Regions from separate parts of the Sphingomonas sp. LR59 genome, predicted to be linked through region 2. Evidence: riboswitches for the same ligand, from Rfam matches in the RefSeq annotation. Region 2 holds a riboswitch; the other holds the start of a gene.
The links. Region 2 has a riboswitch for fluoride ahead of QP164_RS14570 (voltage-gated chloride channel family protein). Riboswitches for the same ligand answer to the same signal wherever they lie in the genome.
Positions count from the first base shown of each region.

Region 1: another riboswitch for fluoride. It lies ahead of QP164_RS06985 (voltage-gated chloride channel family protein); the one in region 2 lies ahead of QP164_RS14570 (voltage-gated chloride channel family protein).

Region 1 covers NZ_JASPFL010000001.1:1,535,501-1,544,981, forward strand. Annotated here, with positions in the region: gene QP164_RS06930 (dioxygenase family protein) at 1-884, shown strand, start outside; gene QP164_RS06935 (hypothetical protein) at 1,015-1,185, shown strand; gene QP164_RS06940 (dihydrodipicolinate synthase family protein) at 1,202-1,873, shown strand; gene QP164_RS06945 (hypothetical protein) at 1,870-2,094, shown strand; gene QP164_RS06950 (GNAT family N-acetyltransferase) at 2,393-2,812, shown strand; gene QP164_RS06955 (hypothetical protein) at 2,954-3,319, opposite strand; partial or broken gene QP164_RS06960 (ArsR/SmtB family transcription factor) at 3,607-3,930, shown strand; gene arsC (arsenate reductase (glutaredoxin)) at 3,950-4,378, shown strand; gene QP164_RS06970 (arsenic transporter) at 4,378-5,664, shown strand; gene QP164_RS06975 (YnfA family protein) at 5,661-5,984, shown strand; gene arsH (arsenical resistance protein ArsH) at 5,984-6,724, shown strand; fluoride riboswitch at 6,797-6,873, shown strand; partial or broken gene QP164_RS06985 (voltage-gated chloride channel family protein) at 6,897-8,299, shown strand; gene QP164_RS06990 (hydrogen peroxide-inducible genes activator) at 8,296-9,237, opposite strand; gene nhaA (Na+/H+ antiporter NhaA) at 9,422-9,481, shown strand, end outside.
Region 2 covers NZ_JASPFL010000001.1:3,124,543-3,134,023, forward strand. Annotated here, with positions in the region: gene QP164_RS14565 (DUF190 domain-containing protein) at 1-67, opposite strand, end outside; gene QP164_RS14570 (voltage-gated chloride channel family protein) at 77-1,435, opposite strand; fluoride riboswitch at 1,459-1,535, opposite strand; gene QP164_RS14575 (DUF305 domain-containing protein) at 1,703-3,463, shown strand; gene QP164_RS14580 (RNA polymerase sigma factor) at 3,509-4,018, shown strand; gene QP164_RS14585 (anti-sigma factor family protein) at 4,015-4,602, shown strand; gene QP164_RS14590 (hypothetical protein) at 4,611-4,784, shown strand; gene QP164_RS14595 (MgtC/SapB family protein) at 4,835-5,347, opposite strand; gene QP164_RS14600 (sulfite oxidase) at 5,344-6,411, opposite strand; gene QP164_RS14605 (LysR family transcriptional regulator) at 6,558-7,430, shown strand; gene QP164_RS14610 (TDT family transporter) at 7,427-8,578, shown strand; gene QP164_RS14615 (molybdopterin-dependent oxidoreductase) at 8,668-9,481, shown strand, end outside.

The DNA of each region.
Region 1 (9,481 bases), 1.6 Mb from region 2:
CCGAGGACTTGGTCCTCATGCACCGTCTTGCTGATCGTCGGCGCGCTCTGAAGTGGTTTGCCGGGGTCGGCACCGCTGCGCTGGTGACGGGCTGCGGTGGAAGCAGCAGCGACAGTTCCGGGACTGTATCTGTCGTTTCGGGCGGGACGACCACCGCAACGCCGACGCCGACCACCACCACAACGACCACAACGACCACAACGACAGCTACTCCGACTAGCACAGCCACGTGCATTGCCGATCCAACGGAAACCGCAGGCCCCTATCCAGGCGATGGCACCAACACAGCCAGTGGATCGACGAGCAATATCCTTACCATAAGCGGGATCGTGCGAAGCGATATTCGGAAGAGCTTTATCAGCACCACGACGGACGCAGGAGGGGTGCTCGTTACTGTCACCCTGACGCTGGTGAACGTCAACGCCACGTGCGCGCCACTCAGCGGATACGCCGTTTATCTGTGGCACGCCGATCGGTATGGCCATTACTCACTCTATACAGCCGCGGCCGAGAGCTACCTTCGCGGTGTCCAGGTCACCGACGCTAACGGACAGGTCACCTTCACCACCTATTTTCCGCCTGCCTATGACGGTCGGTGGCCGCATTATCATTTCGAGGTTTTCTCGTCGCTCTCGAATGCACTCAGCGGAAAATACTCTATCTTGACCTCGCAGCTTTGTATGCCAGCAGCGATTTGCAACACTGTCTTCGCTGACACAACGACATATCCAAGTGCAAAAGGTATCTTTGCAGGTCTGTCACTCAGCACTGACAACGTGTTTGGTGATAATACGGCCGCGCAGCTCGCGCAGCAGACGCCAACATTTACCGGTAGTGTCGCGAGTGGCTACACAGCGACAGCATTGATCGGGATCGCTCGGTAAGAAGTCATCGGCCTCGGAATGACGATCAACGCATAGAATGGACCCTGAAATGCGCTGACGACGAACGGGCTGCCGGGAAACCCCACGCCGGGGTTTCCCGGTACTGGACAGAGGCATCAAGCCTTGTTGAATGCTCCGAACTTCCGCTAGCTTCTTTGCAGCGCCCGCGTGGCGGCTGTATGAGCCTGTGTTCTCTACCGAGCCGATGGTGTGCGGCTACGCCTGCGCGCGCCGCTGGATCGAAGGAAGGCTCGCCATGGTGTTTACCAGCGCCGGCCCGAAGCTCTTCACCGCCTGCTGAACCAAAAGGCTCACTCATGTCCACGCTGTTCACCGGCCTGTCGGCTTTCCCGCTTACTCCCGCAGATCCCAATGGGATCGTCGACACCACGGCGATCGGCGTGCTGGTCGAGCGCCTGGTGGCGGCCGGTGTGGACTCTATCGGACTGCTCGGCAGCACCGGCATCTACGCCTACCTTGATCGCATCCAGCGCGGCCGGGCCGTGGCTGCGGCGGTGGAGGCGACGGGCGGGCGGGTGCCGCTGGTCGTCGGTATCGGCGCGTTGCGGACAAGCTGGGCAATCCAGCTTGCCGTCGATGCGGAGCGGGCCGGGGTATGCGGCCTGCTGCTCGCGCCCATGTCCTATGCCACCCTGACCGATAACGAAGCTGCGGCCCATTACCGCGCCGTCGCCGGTGCCACGGCGCTCCCGCTTTGCATCTACAACAATCCCGGCACGACCAATTTCAGCTTCTCCGACGCGCTGATCTGCGAGCTGGCGGCAATGCCCGGCATCGCCGGGATCAAGATGCCGCTGCCAGCGGATGACGACTATGCCGGCGAGCTGGCGCGGCTCCGCGCTTCAACACCCCAAAATTCGCGATTGGCTACAGCGGCGATTGGGGCGCCGCCCCGTCACTGCTCGCAGGTTGCGACGCTTGGTTTAGCGTCGTTGCGGGCCTCTTGCCTGAACCGTCGCTGCGGATGACCCGCGCAGCGCAGCAGGACGATGCCGCCGAGGTGGCCGCGATCGACGCTGCTTTCGCCCCCTTATGGGCGTTGTTCAAAGCGCATGGCAGTCTGCGGGTGATGTACGTTGTCGCTGACCGGCTCTCCCTTTCGGTCGGCGATCCGCCGCTACCTATCATGCGCGTCAGTGCGGACGTTATGGCAGCCGTCGAGACAGCCTTGGAGGATCTGGGTGTCTGACGGGCCGCATGTGGCTTTCCCGAGCAGGCCCCCGATCGGGAAATAAGGGCGGTCCAAAACGCCCGGACACAGCCGCTAAAATGGGGAGTTTGATCTCTCGAAAGCGACCATTCGTTCAACACCTCCTTTCCAGCTTACCATCTTCAAACGGCAATTTCGGACAGGCAACGGCAACAGTATTTGGGAAGCTGGCAACATTGGGTGGCCGTCAGCGCGACCGGCTGGCGACCGTCTCCCGCTTTGGTTCGTGTGCGAGGAGGTACTATGTCGCAGAACGGGGTTCAGATACGCTTCTTCGATGACGCTACGAATCACTATCCCCGACAGCCCCTCCGAGACGGACCGCGAGGCAATAAGTGCGCCACTGCGCGCCTACAACATCCGTCAAGCGGGCGATCCGCGCATCCGCCCTGTGGCGATAATGCTGACCGATGAGCGTGGTGATCATGTGGGCGGCTTATGGGGCAAGTGCGTTTACGATTGGCTCTTTGTAGAGCTTCTGGCCGTCCCGGAGCAGTATCGAGGCGGAAGCTATGGCAAGGCGCTGATGAGCGAGGCGGAAGGGATCGCCCGAGCCAACGGCTGTGTCGGAATTTGGCTGGACACCCATGAGTTCCAAGCCCGCGGCTTTTATGAGAAGCTGGGGTTTGAGGTGTTCGGCACGCTGGACGACCATCCTGTCGGCCAAAAGCTTATCTTCCTGCAAAAGCGGCTCTAGCGAGCAGGTTCCCTTTCGATCGAGTTTCGGGAATGTCCGAGATGGAAAGGTTAGCGGACCGGCCGCTTTTAGCGGATTGACTGGCGAGACCGGACGTTTAGCGTCGGGGTGAGTTGTACAGCCAGGCTGTCAAAGGCTGCCTCAGAACGTAGCCGGGCGGGTGCCAGGCTTCCATGCACACACTTTAGTATGCGCGTTGATCCAACAGCCTCCCTTACGCGTGACAGTCCCCAGCGGATCGTGGGCATGACTTTCCCCAGCGACGCCGTTCCAGCTTGCATCGGCCTTTCTCGTCGCGGGATCGATGTTGACGTAGGCAAAATAGCGCGAACGATTAGGCGCGCGAGCGAAGATGGAAAAGCTGCCATCCTTGGCTAGATCTATATCACAGGTGCCGTCGAGATAGGCATGGCCATTGACGCCTAAGAAGCAGCTTCCTCCCGTCGCTTCTGCGGCCGCAGGCAAAGTCATTGAGACAATGGTCAGGACGACCCACCGCAGCTTCATACGTGTGCTCTCCAAGGTGGACGATATTAAACGCACGCTACCCCGTCCAAATTGGTGACAGCTTTCGAACATTTCGTTCATCGATCAAATTAAGCGAGCGTCGGCCTTAACAAACGGCCGGTGTTGGGCGTCGAATGTTCAGCTCGAACGTCCGGACGTGGGCGATAGTCGTCCGCAATTGGGCGTTCTTGTCTGATCCGACTTTCTCGCGAGGGATGCTGAATTGAGAAAGCTGGCTCCGGAAATCTCGAACTAGCCAAGCTCAACATATCCTCTATGCTGGATATATGGAAAATGAATCGGCTATCGCTGCACTTGGTGCGCTCGCACAGGCTACTCGCCTCGATGTGTTCCGCCTCTTGGTGCGGCACGAACCGGACGGCATGGCAGCGGGCGAAATCGCCCGCCAGCTCGACGTACCGCAGAACACCATGTCAGCGCACCTCGGCATCCTCGCGCGGGCCGGCATCGTGCGCTCCGAACGGCATAGCCGGTCGATCATATACCGCGCCGATCTGGACCGGCTGCGCGCACTGACCCTGTTCCTGGTCAAGGACTGCTGCGCCGGTTCGCCTGACGTGTGTGCGCCGCTTCTAGCCGAACTCACCCCTGCTGCTGAAAGGACGCCCCGTGGCCGTCGATATCGTGATCTACCACAACCCCGAATGCGGCACGTCGCGCAACACGCTGGCGATGATCCGCAATACCGGCATCGAGCCGCATGTGGTCGAATATCTGAAGACGCCGCCCTCGCGTGCGTTGCTGGTCGAGATGATCGATCGCGCGGGGATCACGCCCCGCGATCTGCTGCGTGAGAAGGGCACGCCCTATGCGGAGCTGGGCCTGGGCGACACGTCGCTGTCCGACGAAGCGCTGGTGGACGCGATGATGGCGCATCCGGTCATCATTAACCGGCCGCTGGTCGTCTCGCCGCTAGGCGTGAAGCTGTGCCGACCGTCGGAAGCAATTCTCGATCTGCTGCCCGAACCGCAACAGAAAGCGTTTGCCAAGGAAGACGGCGAACAGATTGTTGATGCCTCGGGTCAGCGCATCGCCTGATGCTGCTCGCGCTCACTATCTTCGTCATCACGATCGCCCTGGTCATTTGGCAACCCAAAGGCCTCGGCATTGGGTGGAGCGCGCTGGGCGGCGCGGCGGTCGCGCTGCTTGTTGGGGTCGTCTCACTCTCCGACGTACCTGTGGTGTGGGGGATCGTCTGGAATGCGACCGCGACGTTCGTCGCGATCATCATCGTCAGCCTTTTGCTCGACGAAGCCGGATTCTTTGAATGGGCGGCGCTTCACGTTGCCCGCTGGGGCGGGGGGCATGGTCGCAGGCTGTTTGTGCTGATCGTCCTGCTCGGCGCGGCGGTATCGGCGCTGTTCGCCAATGATGGCGCGGCGCTGATCCTGACGCCGATCGTCATCGCGATGCTGCGCGCGCTGGGATACAAGGACAAGGCGACGCTGGCGTTCGTGATGGCTGCGGGGTTCATCGCCGATACCGCCAGTCTGCCGCTGATCGTCTCCAACCTCGTCAATATCGTGTCGGCCGACTTCTTCCGGATCGGCTTTGCCGATTATGCCTCGGTAATGGTGCCGGTCGATCTGGCGTCGATCGCGGCGACGCTGGTCGCGCTGCTGCTGTTCTTCCGACGTGACATACCAGCGAGCTACGATGTGGCGCAGCTCCGCGCGCCCGGTGATGCGATCCGCGACCATGCCACGTTCAAGGCGGGCTGGGTCGTTCTCGCCCTGCTACTCGCCGGCTTCTTTCTGCTCGAACCCCTCGGCGTGCCGGTCAGCGCCGTTGCCGCTACTGGCGCGGTCCTCCTGCTCGTCATCGCCGCGCGCGGCCATGTCATCCAGACGCGCAAGGTGCTGGCAGGTGCGCCGTGGCAGGTCGTGATTTTCTCGCTCGGCATGTACCTGGTCGTCTACGGCCTGCGGAATGCTGGCCTGACCGATCACCTTGCCAGCCTGCTCGATCGCACTGCGCAAGGCGGCGTGTGGGGCGCGGCGTTCGGGACCGGGATCATTGCCGCGCTGCTCTCCTCGGTGATGAACAACATGCCGACCGTACTGGTAGGCGCGCTGTCGATCGACGCGACGCACGCTACGGGCGCGATCAAGGAAGCGATGATCTACGCCAACGTGATCGGGTGCGACCTTGGACCGAAGATTACACCGATAGGCTCGCTCGCGACGCTGCTCTGGCTGCATGTCCTCGGGCAAAAGGGCATTCGGATTGGCTGGGGCTATTACTTCAAGGTTGGTGCGACACTAACGATCCCGGTGCTGCTGGTGACACTCGCGGCACTCGCGATCAGGATCAGCATGGTATGACGACGCTCGTGTATCTGGCCGCGGCACTCGCGGAAATCGCGGGCTGCTTTGCCTTTTGGGCATGGATGCGACTGGGCAAATCGCCCCTGTGGCTGGCTCCGGGCATAGTCTCGCTTATGCTGTTCGCCTGGCTGCTGACACGCGTGGATAGCGATGCAGCGGGGCGGGCCTATGCTGCCTATGGCGGCGTCTACATCTGCGCATCGTTGATCTGGCTGTGGGCTGTCGAAGGGGTAAGGCCCGATCGCTGGGACGCGGGCGGAGCCGCACTGTGCCTGATCGGCACCTGTATCATTCTGCTTGGCCCAAGGACCGCCTGATGCCGCTCCGCATTCTCTCCGATCCTGATAATCTACCCGCGCTCGATCGGCGCTATGCGCTCGATCGTCCTGCCCTTGGGCTAGGTGCTGGCGATCCACCTCCGCGCATCCTGTTGCTCTACGGCTCCCTGCGGGAACGGTCCTTCTCGCGGCTTTGCGTCGAGGAAGCCGCTCGCCTGCTGCAATTCTTCGGCTGCGAAACGCGGATCTTCGATCCCTCGACGCTGCCGCTACCCGATCAGGTGACGGGGGACGATCACCCAGCCGTTCACGAGCTGCGCGAACTGTCGATGTGGTCGGAGGGGCACGTGTGGTGCAGCCCCGAGCGGCATGGTCAGATTACCGGCATCATGAAGCTGCAAGTCGATCACCTGCCGCTGTCGATGGGTGGGATGCGCCCGACGCAGGGCCGCACGCTTGCCGTCATGCAGGTGTCGGCGGGGTCGCAGTCATTCAACAGCGTGAATACCCTGCGCGTCCTCGGCCGGTGGATGCGAATGGTGACGATCCCCAACCAGTCGAGCGTAGCCAAGGCGTTCAACGAGTTTGACGACGCCGGCCGGATGAAGCCGTCCAGCTATTACGATCGGATCGTGGATGTTATGGAGGAACTGGTGCGCTTCACGATCCTGCTGCGACCGCACACCAGGCAGCTTGTCGACCGCTATTCTGAGCGCAAAGAGGCTGGGGTGGTGATCGATACCGCGACCGACCTTTCGAGCATCGCAACAGCCTCATAGTGCCGCCCAACCATCCGGTCATGACCTCCTTTCAAACGTGCATTTGACCTTGGTGCATCGCAACGACATATAGCTACCAACGGCGATGGATTTCCGCCGGGCCATTTGGCCGAACCGCCCTCGCAAGGGCCGATGATTCCTACCAGGCGCCGCAAGGCAGCAAGGAGGAATCGTGCGCGCAACATTTCGCAATCTCTATGACGAACTCAATTTGGCGACGTTCGTCCGCAACCGGCACGACCATACCATGTCGGTGCTGCGCTGGGCGCTGATCCTGATCCCTATGGCCGCGGTCGTCGGCACGCTTTGCGGGGCATTCCTGTGGAGCCTCGATGCGGTCACCCGGTTGCGCTTCGCCTTCCCGTGGCTGCTGTACCTGCTGCCGGTCGGGGGCTTCGCCGTCGGGCTACTCTATCATCTGACCGGACGCTCGGTGGAGGGCGGCAACAACCTCATCGTCGAACAGATACATGAACCGGGGGCGGGGTGCCGCTACGCATGGCACCGCTGATCTTCTTCGGAACGGTGGTGACGCATCTGTTCGGCGGGTCCGCGGGTCGCGAAGGCACTGCGGTACAGTTGGGTGGTAGTCTCGCCAGCGGCTTCGGTCGCGCGCTCAACCTCGATGCGGACGGCACCCGTATCCTGCTGATGTGCGGCATCGCGGCCGGGTTCGGTGCGGTGTTCGGCACGCCGATCGCGGGCGCGGTGTTCGCGCTGGAGGTACTGGCGATCGGGCGGGTCGAATATCGCGCGCTGGTGCCATGTCTGGTCGCGGCATTGGTCGGCGACTGGACCTGCCTTGTCTGGGGTATCCATCACGGTATTTACCGGATCGATGCAGTGGTGCCGGTTGACGCAGTGCTCGTCATCAAGGCCGGGATCTCCGGCGTGGGGTTCGGGCTGGTCGGGCTGGTGTTTGCAGAAGCCAATCATGCCCTTGGTGGGTGGCTCAAGCGGCTCGTCTCCTATGGCCCGCTGCGCCCCGTGATCGGCGGGCTGGCTGTCATCGCGCTCGTTTATCTGTTCGGTACACGCGACTATCTCGGCCTCGGCACGCTCGCAGCAACACCTGACGGCCTGACGCTATTCAGCTTTTTCGGCCCCGACACGCACCCGTGGAGCTGGGCGCTGAAGCTGCTGTTCACGGTCGTCACGTTGAGCGCCGGCTTCAAGGGAGGCGAGGTCACGCCGCTGTTCTTTATCGGCGCGGCGCTCGGCAATGCGCTGGCACCCATGTTCGGCGTGCCGACCGGCGTGTTCGCCGCGATCGGCTTCGTCGCGTTGTTCGCGAGTGCGGCCAATACGCCGCTCGCCTGCACCTTCATGGGCATCGAACTGTTCGGGGCCACCTATGCGGTGCCGATCGCGGTCGCATGCTGCGTCGCCTACCTCTGCTCCGGGCATAACGGCATCTACCTGTCGCAGCGCGTCGCCGTCCCCAAGGTGCCCGCAGACGGCCTCACCCCCGACGCCACCCTGCGGGAGGCCCGGACGCAGCGCGCGTCGCGCCGTCGCGCGCATCCCTTATTCTCCCGGATAGCATCGTATGCCCATAGCTGCGTCCAGTCCTAACCGCCAAAAATCGTTGCCGGTTCGCCGGTGTCCGGCTGTTCCCACGGCATCACGCACCGCTGGATAACTTCGGCGAGACGGCGATATGTCGCTTCCCGTGGTGACGAGGAACGCCATATCATCGTCAGGTCGCGCACTGGCGCCCGCCTCGCCAGCGGTCGCGCGACGATCAGCTTCTCGCGCAGCACGTCCGACCGGACATACAGTGCGGGGAGGAGCGACAAGCCCATGCCGGTCGTCACCATGAGACGCAGCGTGTCGAGCGTGGTCCCGGCATAGTCGTCGACTTCGATCGCGCCGACCTCGTTGCATAGCGAAGCGATCTGGTCGTGAAGCCGTGGTGAGCGGTCCATGACCAGGATTGTCTCGCCGGCTAGATCCTCGGGCTGCACGACTTCGCATCGGGCAAGCCTGTGGTCGCTCGGCATGACAAGGTGCAGCGGTTCCCGGATCAACCGGACGAAACTGAAGTCGGGCTGGCTGGGTCCATGCGCCAGAAGGAGCACGTCATGTGTACCATCCGACAATTTCCCCGGCAGGCTTTCCAGCCTGTCCTCGCGCACGACGATCCGCAAATCAGGGAATGTCTCGCGTAGCGCCGGCATTGCCAGCGACAGGACGTACCCGCCAACCGTCTGCAGAACGCCCATTTGAAGCGTTCCCTGTAGTGCCGCGGGATCGTCACGGCGCGCGATCTCCCGAATATCCTCGATTTCGGCAAGCACGAAGCGCGCACGGCGAGCGATCTCGGCGCCGACCGGCGTCAGCACGACGCGTACGCGCGTGCGTTCAACGAGTTGCGTGTTCAGGCGACCTTCCAGTTCCTTCAACTGCATACTGAGCGTGGGCTGGGTGACACGACACTGATCGGCCGCACGGCTGAAGCTGAGCGTGTCGGCGACGGCCACGAGGTAGCGCAACTGTTGAATGCGAGGCATCACCAACCTTATAGGCAACCTCTATAAGCGGCAATGTAACTTCCGATTTTCTCACAACGACCGGGCCTGCTACCGAAAGAGCGTCCACAACGATCAGCATTCCGACGTGCCGTGCGGACAACTTCTCATCATTGATCCGCACGTCCCATCGGCGGTGCCGATACCGCAAAGGGCAGGACTGCGCATGGCCGCTCATCATCAGACAGGTGTCGAGGCGCGCTTTGCCTTCCTTCGCAGCGAGGCT
Region 2 (9,481 bases):
GATGCGCAGCATCCCGACTTCGCGGTGATGGACAGTGAAACGGTTGGGCATGACGGGCTTTCGACAGGAAACAGGATCAGGCGCGCGTGCGCCGGCGAGAAGCGCGGTGCGTGCGGGCATCGCGCAGGGTCGCGTCGGGTGTGAGGTGTGCGGCAGGTACCTTTGGTACAGCGACGCGCTGCGACAGGTAGATGCCGTTGTGGCCTGAGCAGAGGTAGGCGACGAAGCACGCGACTGCGATCGGCACGGCATAGGTCGCGCCAAACAATTCGATCCCCATGAAGGTGCAGGCAAGCGGCGTGTTGGCTGCACCCGCGAACAGCGCGACGAAGCCGATCGCCGCGAACACCCCCGTCGGCACTCCAAATACGGGCGCGAGCGCATTGCCGAGCGCCGCGCCGATGAAGAACAGCGGGGTCACCTCCCCGCCTTTGAAGCCGGCACTTAGGGTGACGACGGTGAAAAGCAGCTTCAGCGCCCAGCTCCACGGGTACGTATTGGAGCCGAAGAAGCTGGCAATGGTCAGGCCACCCGGCGTTGCCGCCAGCGTGCCTAGGCCGAGATAATCTTGCGTGCCAAATAGCCAGACCAGCGCGATCACGGCCAAACCACCGATAACGGGTCGTAGTGGGCCATAGGGTATCACGCGCTTCAGCCATCCGCCGAGCGCATGGTTGGCCTCTGCAAAGGCCAGCCCGACCAATCCGAATACGACGCCCGCGAGGCTGGCTTTTGAGACGAGCGACGCGTCGACCGGCACCATCGCATCGACATGGTAGGCGCCGTGATGAATGCCCCAGGAAAGACAGGTCCAGTCACCCACCAGTGCCGCGACCAAGCATGGTACTAGCGCACGATACTCGACCCGGCCGATCGCCAGGACCTCCAGCGCGAAGACCGCGCCCGCGATCGGCGTCCCGAAGACCGCGCCAAAGCCCGCCGCGATTCCGGTCATCAGCAGGATGCGTGTCGCTTCCGCATCCAGCTTGAGTGCGCGGCCGAAGCCGCTGGAAAGGCTGCCGCCCAATTGCACGGCGGTGCCTTCACGCCCCGCCGATCCCCCGAACAGGTGCGTCACGACCGTGCCGAAGAAGATGAGCGGGGCCATGCGCAGCGGCACACCGCCCCCCGGTTCATGGATTTGCTCGACGATGAGGTTGTTACCGCCTTCGACCGAGCGCCCTGTCAGGTGGTAGAGCAGTCCGACCATGAACCCGCCGATCGGCAGCAGGTAGAGCAGCCAGGGAAAGGCAAAGCGAAGCCGGGTCACGGCATCGAGGCTCCACAAGAAGGCCGCGCAGAGCGTTCCCACCGTTGCGGCCATCGGGACCAGGATCAAAGCCCACCGCAGCACCGACATGGCATGGGTGCGGCGATCGCGAATGAACGCTGCCATGTTGAACTGGTCGTAGAGATTGCGAAATGTCGCGCGCACGATTCCTCCTTGCTGCCTTGCGGCGCTTGGTAGGAATCATCGGCCCTTGCGAGGGCGGTTCGGCCGAATGGCCCGGCGGAAATCCATCGCCGTGCCCGAGCATATGATGTCCGACGGCGACCTGGTCAACCAACCGCAGGGTTGCGAAGGGACCATATGTCTTGGTGAAGATCGATAAAATGACTGCACCCATGGAATAAACCCCGACGGGCGTCGTCTACGCTTTCGAGACTGATGCGCCGGAGGCTTATGCGTAGACGAAATTGGATGCTGGGTCTGACTGCTTCGGCCATGCTCACCGGCGCAGTCGCGGCCGCCCCCGCCGATGGCTACGCCAGCATGGTATCTGCCGCGATGGACCGGATGATGGCGGGCATGATGGTCAAGCCGTCCGGCGACGTCGACCGCGACTTCGTCGCAATGATGCTTCCGCATCACCAGGGCGCCATTGATATGGCGGTGGCAGAGCTGCGCTACGGCCATAACGAGCAGCTCAAGCGCATTGCGCAGGAGATCATCATCGATCAGCAGCAGGAGATCGCCGCCATGAAGTTGGCGATCGGTCAGCCGCTACCCCTTCGACGCCAGCCCCGACGCAGGGCGGCGACCACCACAGCCATATGGAGCACTGACATGATCCCGACCTTCCTGCGCTCGGCCGCCTTGCTGATGAGCGCCGCACCGGGCATTGCCATGGCCCAGCAGGCGCCGTGGAACGCCAAGGACGTGCCTGTCAGCCACCGCGACCGCGTCTATGCATCCGAACAATTCTCCAACACGGTGTCGGTGACGGACCCGGCCGACAACAGGTTGCTCGGCGTCATCAAGCTCGGCGATCCGCAGCCGATGAATTTTTCCCCGCTCTACAAGGGGCAGGTGCTGGTTCACGGCCTCGGCTTCTCGCCGGACGGGAAAACACTGGCGGTCGTGTCGATCGGATCCAACGCCGTGTCGTGGATCGACACCGCCACCAACACCGTCAAGCACACGACCTATGTCGGGCGCAGCCCGCATGAGGCGTTCTTCACGCCGGACGGCAAGGAGGTGTGGGTTACGGTACGCGGCGAGGATTACATCGCCGTGCTCGACCCCACGACGTACAAGGAGACCGGTCGCATCAAGACGCCCGGTGGTCCGGGCATGACGATCTTCTCTCCCGATGGCCGATACGGCTATGTCTGTTCCTCGTTCAATCCGGTGCTGGCCGTGTTCGATGTCTCGACCCACGCGCAGGTCGGACAGGTGGCGCAGCCGAGTCCGTTCTGTCCCAACATCGCCGCGACGCCGGACGGCAAGCAGGTGTGGTTCACGCTGAAGGACATCGGCAAGACGGTCGCATTCGATGCCAGGCCGCCTTTCGCGATCCTCAAGGTGCTGGATACCGGACCGATCACCAATCACGTCAACTTCGCCCGCACGGTCAGGGGACAGTTCGCCTATGTCACGGTGGGCGGGGAAAACGCGGTGAAGGTGTTCCGCACGTCCGACTTCGCGCTTGTCGCTACCATCCCGGTCGGCAAGATGCCGCACGGCGTCTGGCCATCGGGCGACGGCCGGCGCATCTATGTCGGGCTGGAGAATGCCGATGAACTTGCCGCGATCGACACCGCCGGCAACAAGGTCGTTGCCACCGTGCCGGTCGGACAGGCACCGCAGGCGATCGCCTATGTGCCGAACGCTATTCCGACAGGCCCCGGCACCGACAATCTCCAACCGCTCGGTACGGCAGGCAAGGCGGTGCATCTGAACATGGGGCCAGTTGGAGGCAATGGTGCGGCAAGCAGCATTACCCTCTTCGACCAGGGCATCATTCAGGTCGTGCAGAGTGCCGTTACCGGTTTGCAGCCCAAGAAGCCTTATATGCTCGTGCTCACCGCCAACGCGGACGGCAGCGGTGCGGTAGAGCCGCTTGCGAACTTCATGAGCAATCCGGCAGGTGCGGCGATCGTCAACGCATCGGGTCCGATCCGGCAGATCGTTCAGGGCAGTGCAGCGGCCCCCGGCGCTTTCTGGCGGTCGCCGAGGTAGTGAATGGCGCACCGGGCCGCATCGTGCAGGTGCAGCGCGACTGAGATGGACCCGCTTGCCGCCGCGATCGAGCCCCTGGTCCCCGGTCTGCGCCGTTATGCCCGGTCGTGGTTGCGCGATCGGGCGATGGCGGATGACGTGGTGCAGGATTGCCTTGAGCGCGCGGTCGGGCGCTGGCGGCAACGACGCGGGACGGAGGTTCGCCCCTGGATCTATGCGATCCTGCACAATCTGTTGGTCGACCATCAGCGGCAGCATAGCCGGCGAGGTACGGCGGTTCCGCTCCACCTCGTGGACGACGCTGCGCTCGGCCACCCGGCCGATCAGGACGCAGGCCTGCACCACCGAGACCTGTTGCGCGCACTTGATGCGTTGCCCGAGGAGCAGCGGACGGTGCTGCTCCTCATTTCCGTCGAAGGTCTGTCATATGGGGAAGTCGCTGCCGTCGTCGGCGTGCCGCTGGGAACGGTGATGTCGCGCATATCGCGGGGGCGCGACCGTCTGGCGACGCTCCTCCAGGAGGATGAACGGCCACGATTAAGGAGTATTCGATGACCAGCCCGATCGGAGAAGACGATCTGGCCGCGTGGATCGATGGCAGGCTGTCGCCCGAGCGGCAGCGTCTGGTCGACGCTTACCTTGAAGGCCAGCCGGACGTGCATGCCCGTTTGCGGGAGCAGGCGGAGCAGGCGCGAGCCCTTGCGTCCCTGTTCGCTCCCATCGCGGAGGAACCGATCCCGGCGACGATGCGCGTCGCAGCCATCAGGGGACGGCAACGCCAACCGCCTTGGCAACTCGCCATCGCCGCGTCGCTTCTGCTGGCGGTCGGATTTGGCGGTGGTTGGTCGAGCGCGCGGTGGAGCGGCGAACCCCACGCGGGCATCGCGGCGCTGGCCAATGAGGCGAGCGACAATTTCCGTGTCTATGCCGCCGACCGGATCCGACCGGCGGAAATCGGCCCCGACCAGCGCGCCATGCTGATCCGGTGGACCTCCAGCCGATTGGGTGAGCGCGTGACCATCCCGGACCTTAGCACAGCGGGTTACCGCTATGGCGGGGGCGATTGGTCGCGACGCCCCACGGCCCTGCGGCGCTGCTCCTCTATGATGGACCGCAAGCGTCGAAGCTCGCGGTGCTGACGAGGCCCATGCAAATCGACAAGAGCGCAAGCATGACCAGCACGTCCAGCGGGACCATGGGCCGGGTCACATGGGCGGTCGACGGGATCGGCTATAGTGTGGTGGGGGAGCGCCCCGCTGCCGAGCTGCATCCGATCGCCAACGAGGTCCGGCGCCAGGCCGATGCGGCGCTTGTGTCCTGATAGCGCGTGGCCGGTTCTCAGCGCGACAGGCACTGGGCGGACCAGCGGGATCACGGCTTGCGCTCGGCATCCTTCCGGTCGGCCTCTGCCGGAGTCAGCCTGGCCCGCTCGCGAATGCGACGTTCGAGCGGAGCGCCGACGAACAGTACGAGCATCGCAAGGCTCAACCCGCCGATGATGAGCGGCCACACCGCCAACCCTGCTGCCGCGCCGATCGTGGCTGTCACCCAGATGCACGCGGCGGTCGCCAGTCCAAGCACTTCCTGACCTTGGCCGACCCGCAGCACCGCACCGGCACCGATGAAACCGACGCCAGACAAAATGCCCTGCATCGCCCGCCCTGCGGCATCGGCGTTCACATTCGGCAAGCCACTGTGCACGATCGCCTGCACGGCGATGCAGCTCGCCAGACCGACGAGGCCCAGCGTCCGCAAGCCCATGATCTGCCGGTTCTCGCGCGAGCGTTCCCAGCCGAGCACCATCCCAGCCGCGGTCGCCACCACCAGCCGCCCGATCGCGTCGATCCAAAAGCCGAGGTCCGATGCCGCTGATGCTTCGATCATTCGACCAGCACGTGCACATGATGCCAGGCGGTGCACAGATAGCCGGCGAAGTTCCACATCGTATCCGGCCGCTCGGGCTGACCCTGTCCAGTCTCGTCGAAGGCGCGCACGACAAGGTGCTGGCGCCCCTTGACGAGCGTGGCGTCGAGGGTCCAGCGCCGCCAACCCCAGTGCGCCTCCGGATCATCGGTGAACGTCGCCTGTTGCCAGTCGCGACCACCGTTTATCGACACTTCGACCCGAGAGACGCGGCGATCATAGGCGATGGCATAGCCCTCGATCCGCACCTCCCCGGCCGGCAGGCTTTCGCCAGAGCCGGGCACGCAGATCGCGGCGTTGAGCGGCATGGCATTGATGGTCAGACCCTGGCTCCAGTCGACGGTGTCGCTCGTCACATCGGCAGGAAAGAGCTTGTAGTCGTGCGCCTGGATCGGTGCGTCGGATGGCGTGTCGCGCACCTCGATCCGTGTCAGCCATTTGGCGCTCCGCACCCCGGCATAGCCCGGCACCACCATGCGGAGCGGTGCGCCGTGTTCGGGCGTCAGCGGCTCGCCGTTCATCGCCCAGGCAATGAGGACGTCGGGTTGCCGCGCCTTGTCCATGGCGATCGAGACCCCGAACAATGCTTCCTCGCCTTCGACGTCCACCTCGTCCGCGCCGGTGAACGCCACAAACAGGTCGGACGCATCCGGCGCACCGACGGCATCCAGTAGGTCGGACAGTCGTACGCCGGTCCATTCCGCATTGCCGATCGCTCCCACGTCCCAGGGGTCGCCGGACGTTTTTGCGACCGGCTGGAGATCCGTGCGCCGGTTGCCGGCGCACTGGAGAACTGCCGTCACCGTCCGCGTGGCCAACGCGCTCTTCAATTCCTCCACCGAGAAGGAGCGTCTTTCCATGCTCATCCCGCTGACCTCGATCCGGTGATCGGCAGGCAGATCAGGCACCGCACCATGGCTGCGCACGTAGAACAGCGCCTGCGGCGTCAGGAACCGCTCGATCAGCGCGCCGGGCGTCGGCTCGGCGTTGTAGGGCTCGGATTTGCGCTCGATCATATCAGTCATGGACGAACCAACGCCGCAAGCGCGCGGATCGCTTCAAGTCTTCAAGACTATCGCAGACGAAGGATTACCGATCGTTCCGGTATCCAGATTGAAATAAACAGATCAAACGGTTGGTCGTATCGATCAGAGTGCGCGATATAAGCTGCATGACCTTGGAGCAGCTCAGAATCTTTGTCGGTGTCGCCGAGCGCGAACACGTCACCAAGGCAGCGGAGGCGCTGAACGTCACGCAGTCTGCTGCGTCCGGCGCGGTCGCGGCTCTGGAGGCGCGCTACGGGGTTCCTCTGTTTCACCGTGTCGGGCGTGGCATCCAGCTGACCGAAGCAGGCCGCGGCTTTCTGGAGGAAGCGCGCGCGGTGCTGGGGCGGGCAGCGCATGCCGAGACGATGCTGGCGGACTATGCCGGGCTTGCCCGTGGTTCGTTGCGGATCGTCGCAAGCCAGACGATCGCGAGCTACTGGTTGCCGGCAAAGCTCGCCGCCTTCCACGAACGCCACCCGCAGATCGCGGTCGAACTGGCGATCGACAACACCGAAGGTGCGGCAGCGCAGATCCTGAGCGGCGCGGCGGAGCTCGGTTTCGTCGAGGGCGAGGTGGACGAACCGGCGCTCGCCCTCTGGAATGTCGGGCGTGACCCGATGGTGCTGGTCGGCCGTGAGGACGCCGGGCGCGTCGACGAGGACTGGCTTCGCGCTGAACGCTGGATCGTCCGCGAGCAGGGTTCGGGCACGCGCTCGACCTTCGAGGACGTGCTGCGAACGCGCGGGTTTGATCCGGCCCAGCTGACGGTAGCGATGACGCTGCCGTCCAACGAGGCGGTGCGTACCGCGGTCGAGGCCGGTGCCGGCGTCGCCGTATTGTCGCGATTGGTCGTCGCTCGTGCGTTGAAGGCGGGCGATCTGGTCGAGCTGCCGCTGGGGCTGCCCGATCGCGCCTTCCACGCGCTGCGCCACAAGGAACGCTATCGCACCCGCGCGGCGGACGCGCTGACGGACCTTATCAAGGAGCAGGTCGCATGACTGCCAAAACACCTCCGGTCCTGACCGGCCTCAAGCCGCTCAGCCGGCTCGACCATCCGCGCGAGATGATCCGCCAGTTCACGCCCAACTGGTTCGCCGCGACCATGGGCACCGGCATCCTCGCTCTCGCGCTGCCGCAGGTGCCCGGCATCGGCCCCGCGCTCAAACCGATTGGCGAGGTGTTGTGGTTCTTCAACATCGCGCTCTTCATCCTGTTCGCCGGTCTCTATGGCGCGCGCTGGGCGATGTTCGGGCATGAGGCACGGCGCATCTTCGGCCACAACACCGTGTCGATGTTCATCGGGACCATTCCGATGGGCTTGGCGACGATCATCAACGGATGCCTCGCCTTCGGGATCGTGCGGTTCGGTAACGGCATCGTGCCGGTCGCACACGTCCTGTGGTGGATCGACGTCGCCATGTCGCTCGCCTGCGGCGTGTTGATCCCCTACCTGATGTTTACCCGCCACGAGCACAGCCTGGACGGCATGACCGCGGTATGGCTGCTGCCGGTCGTCGCAGCGGAAGTGGCGGGTGCCAGCGGCGGGCTGCTCGCGCCGCATCTGGTCGATCCCCACGCGCAGATCGTGACGCTCGCGACCTCGTATGTGCTGTGGGCCTATTCGGTGCCGGTCGCGTTTGGCATCCTCGCTATCCTGATCCTGCGCATGGCGCTCCACAAGCTCCCGCACGAGAGCATGGCGGCATCATCCTGGCTCGCGCTGGGGCCGATCGGCACCGGGGCGCTGGGTATGCTGGTGCTTGGGGCGGATGCGCCGGCGATCCTCGCGGCGCACGGGCTGGTCGATGTCGGTACCGTCGCGCAAGGGATCGGCGTCGTCGTCGGGCTCTGCCTGTGGGGTTTCGGCCTGTGGTGGCTGGCGCTCGCGACGCTCATCACCATCCGCTACTGGCGCGCCGGCGTCCCATTCAACCTTGGCTGGTGGGGCTATACCTTCCCGCTCGGCGTCTACACCGTCGCCACCTTCCGCCTCGGTACGACGCTGAACCTCGGCTTCTTCGGTATCGTCGGCACGGTGCTGACGATCGCGCTCGCGGCGATGTGGCTGCTGGTCGGTGCCAAGACGCTCGCCGGAGCATGGCGCGGCAACCTGTTCGTCTCGCCCTGCATCGCTACCCCGAACTGATCCACCCTGATGATCGGATCAGTCGGTCCGATCACTTGCAGAACGCCGCTTCGATCCGCCAGCGTGGCTGGCCACAGGAGAGCCTTGTCATGGACAATTTTGACGCCGCGCTGGCGAGTAAAACCAGCCGTCGCCGCTTTCTCAGGCGTACGGCGCTCGGCACCGCCGGCCTTGCCGCAGCACCTGCGCTGGCGCAGCAGCTCGTCGACCTGAAGCTGCCTGGCGGCAATGCCGAGCGGCCGATGACCAGCGCCTTTCCTGGCAAGGGCAGCATGATCCTTCAACGCATCCATCCTCCGCTGTTGGAGACGCCGATGGACGTGTTCGACAAGTCGGTGTTCACGCCCAACGACCAGTTCTTCGTTCGCTGGCACTGGGCCGACATTCCAACCTCGATCGACGTCGAGAGCTTCCGCCTCAACGTCTTCGGCCACGTCAACCGACCGCTGTCGATCAGCCTTGCCCAACTGCTGCGCCTGCCGCGGGTCGAGATGGCGGCGATCAACCAGTGTTCGGGCAACAGCCGTGGGCTGTTCCAGCCCCGGGTCGCCGGCGCGCAATGGGGCAACGGCGCGATGGGCAATGCCAAATGGCTCGGCGTGCGCCTGCGCGACGTGCTGAACCTCGCGGGGGTCAAGGCAGGCGCGGTACAGGTGCGCTTCGGCGCGCTCGATCAGCCGGTTGTGGCGGGCGCCCCTGACTTCGAGAAGGCGCTCGACATCGACCATGCCCGCGACGGCGAAGTGATGATCGCCTTCGGCATGAACGGCGAGCAGCTGCCGCTCCTCAACGGCTTTCCCTGCCGGCTGATCGTCCCGGGCTGGTATTCGACCTACTGGGTCAAGATGCTGAACGCGATCGAGGTGCTGCCCGGCCCTGACGACCAGTATTGGATGGCCAAGG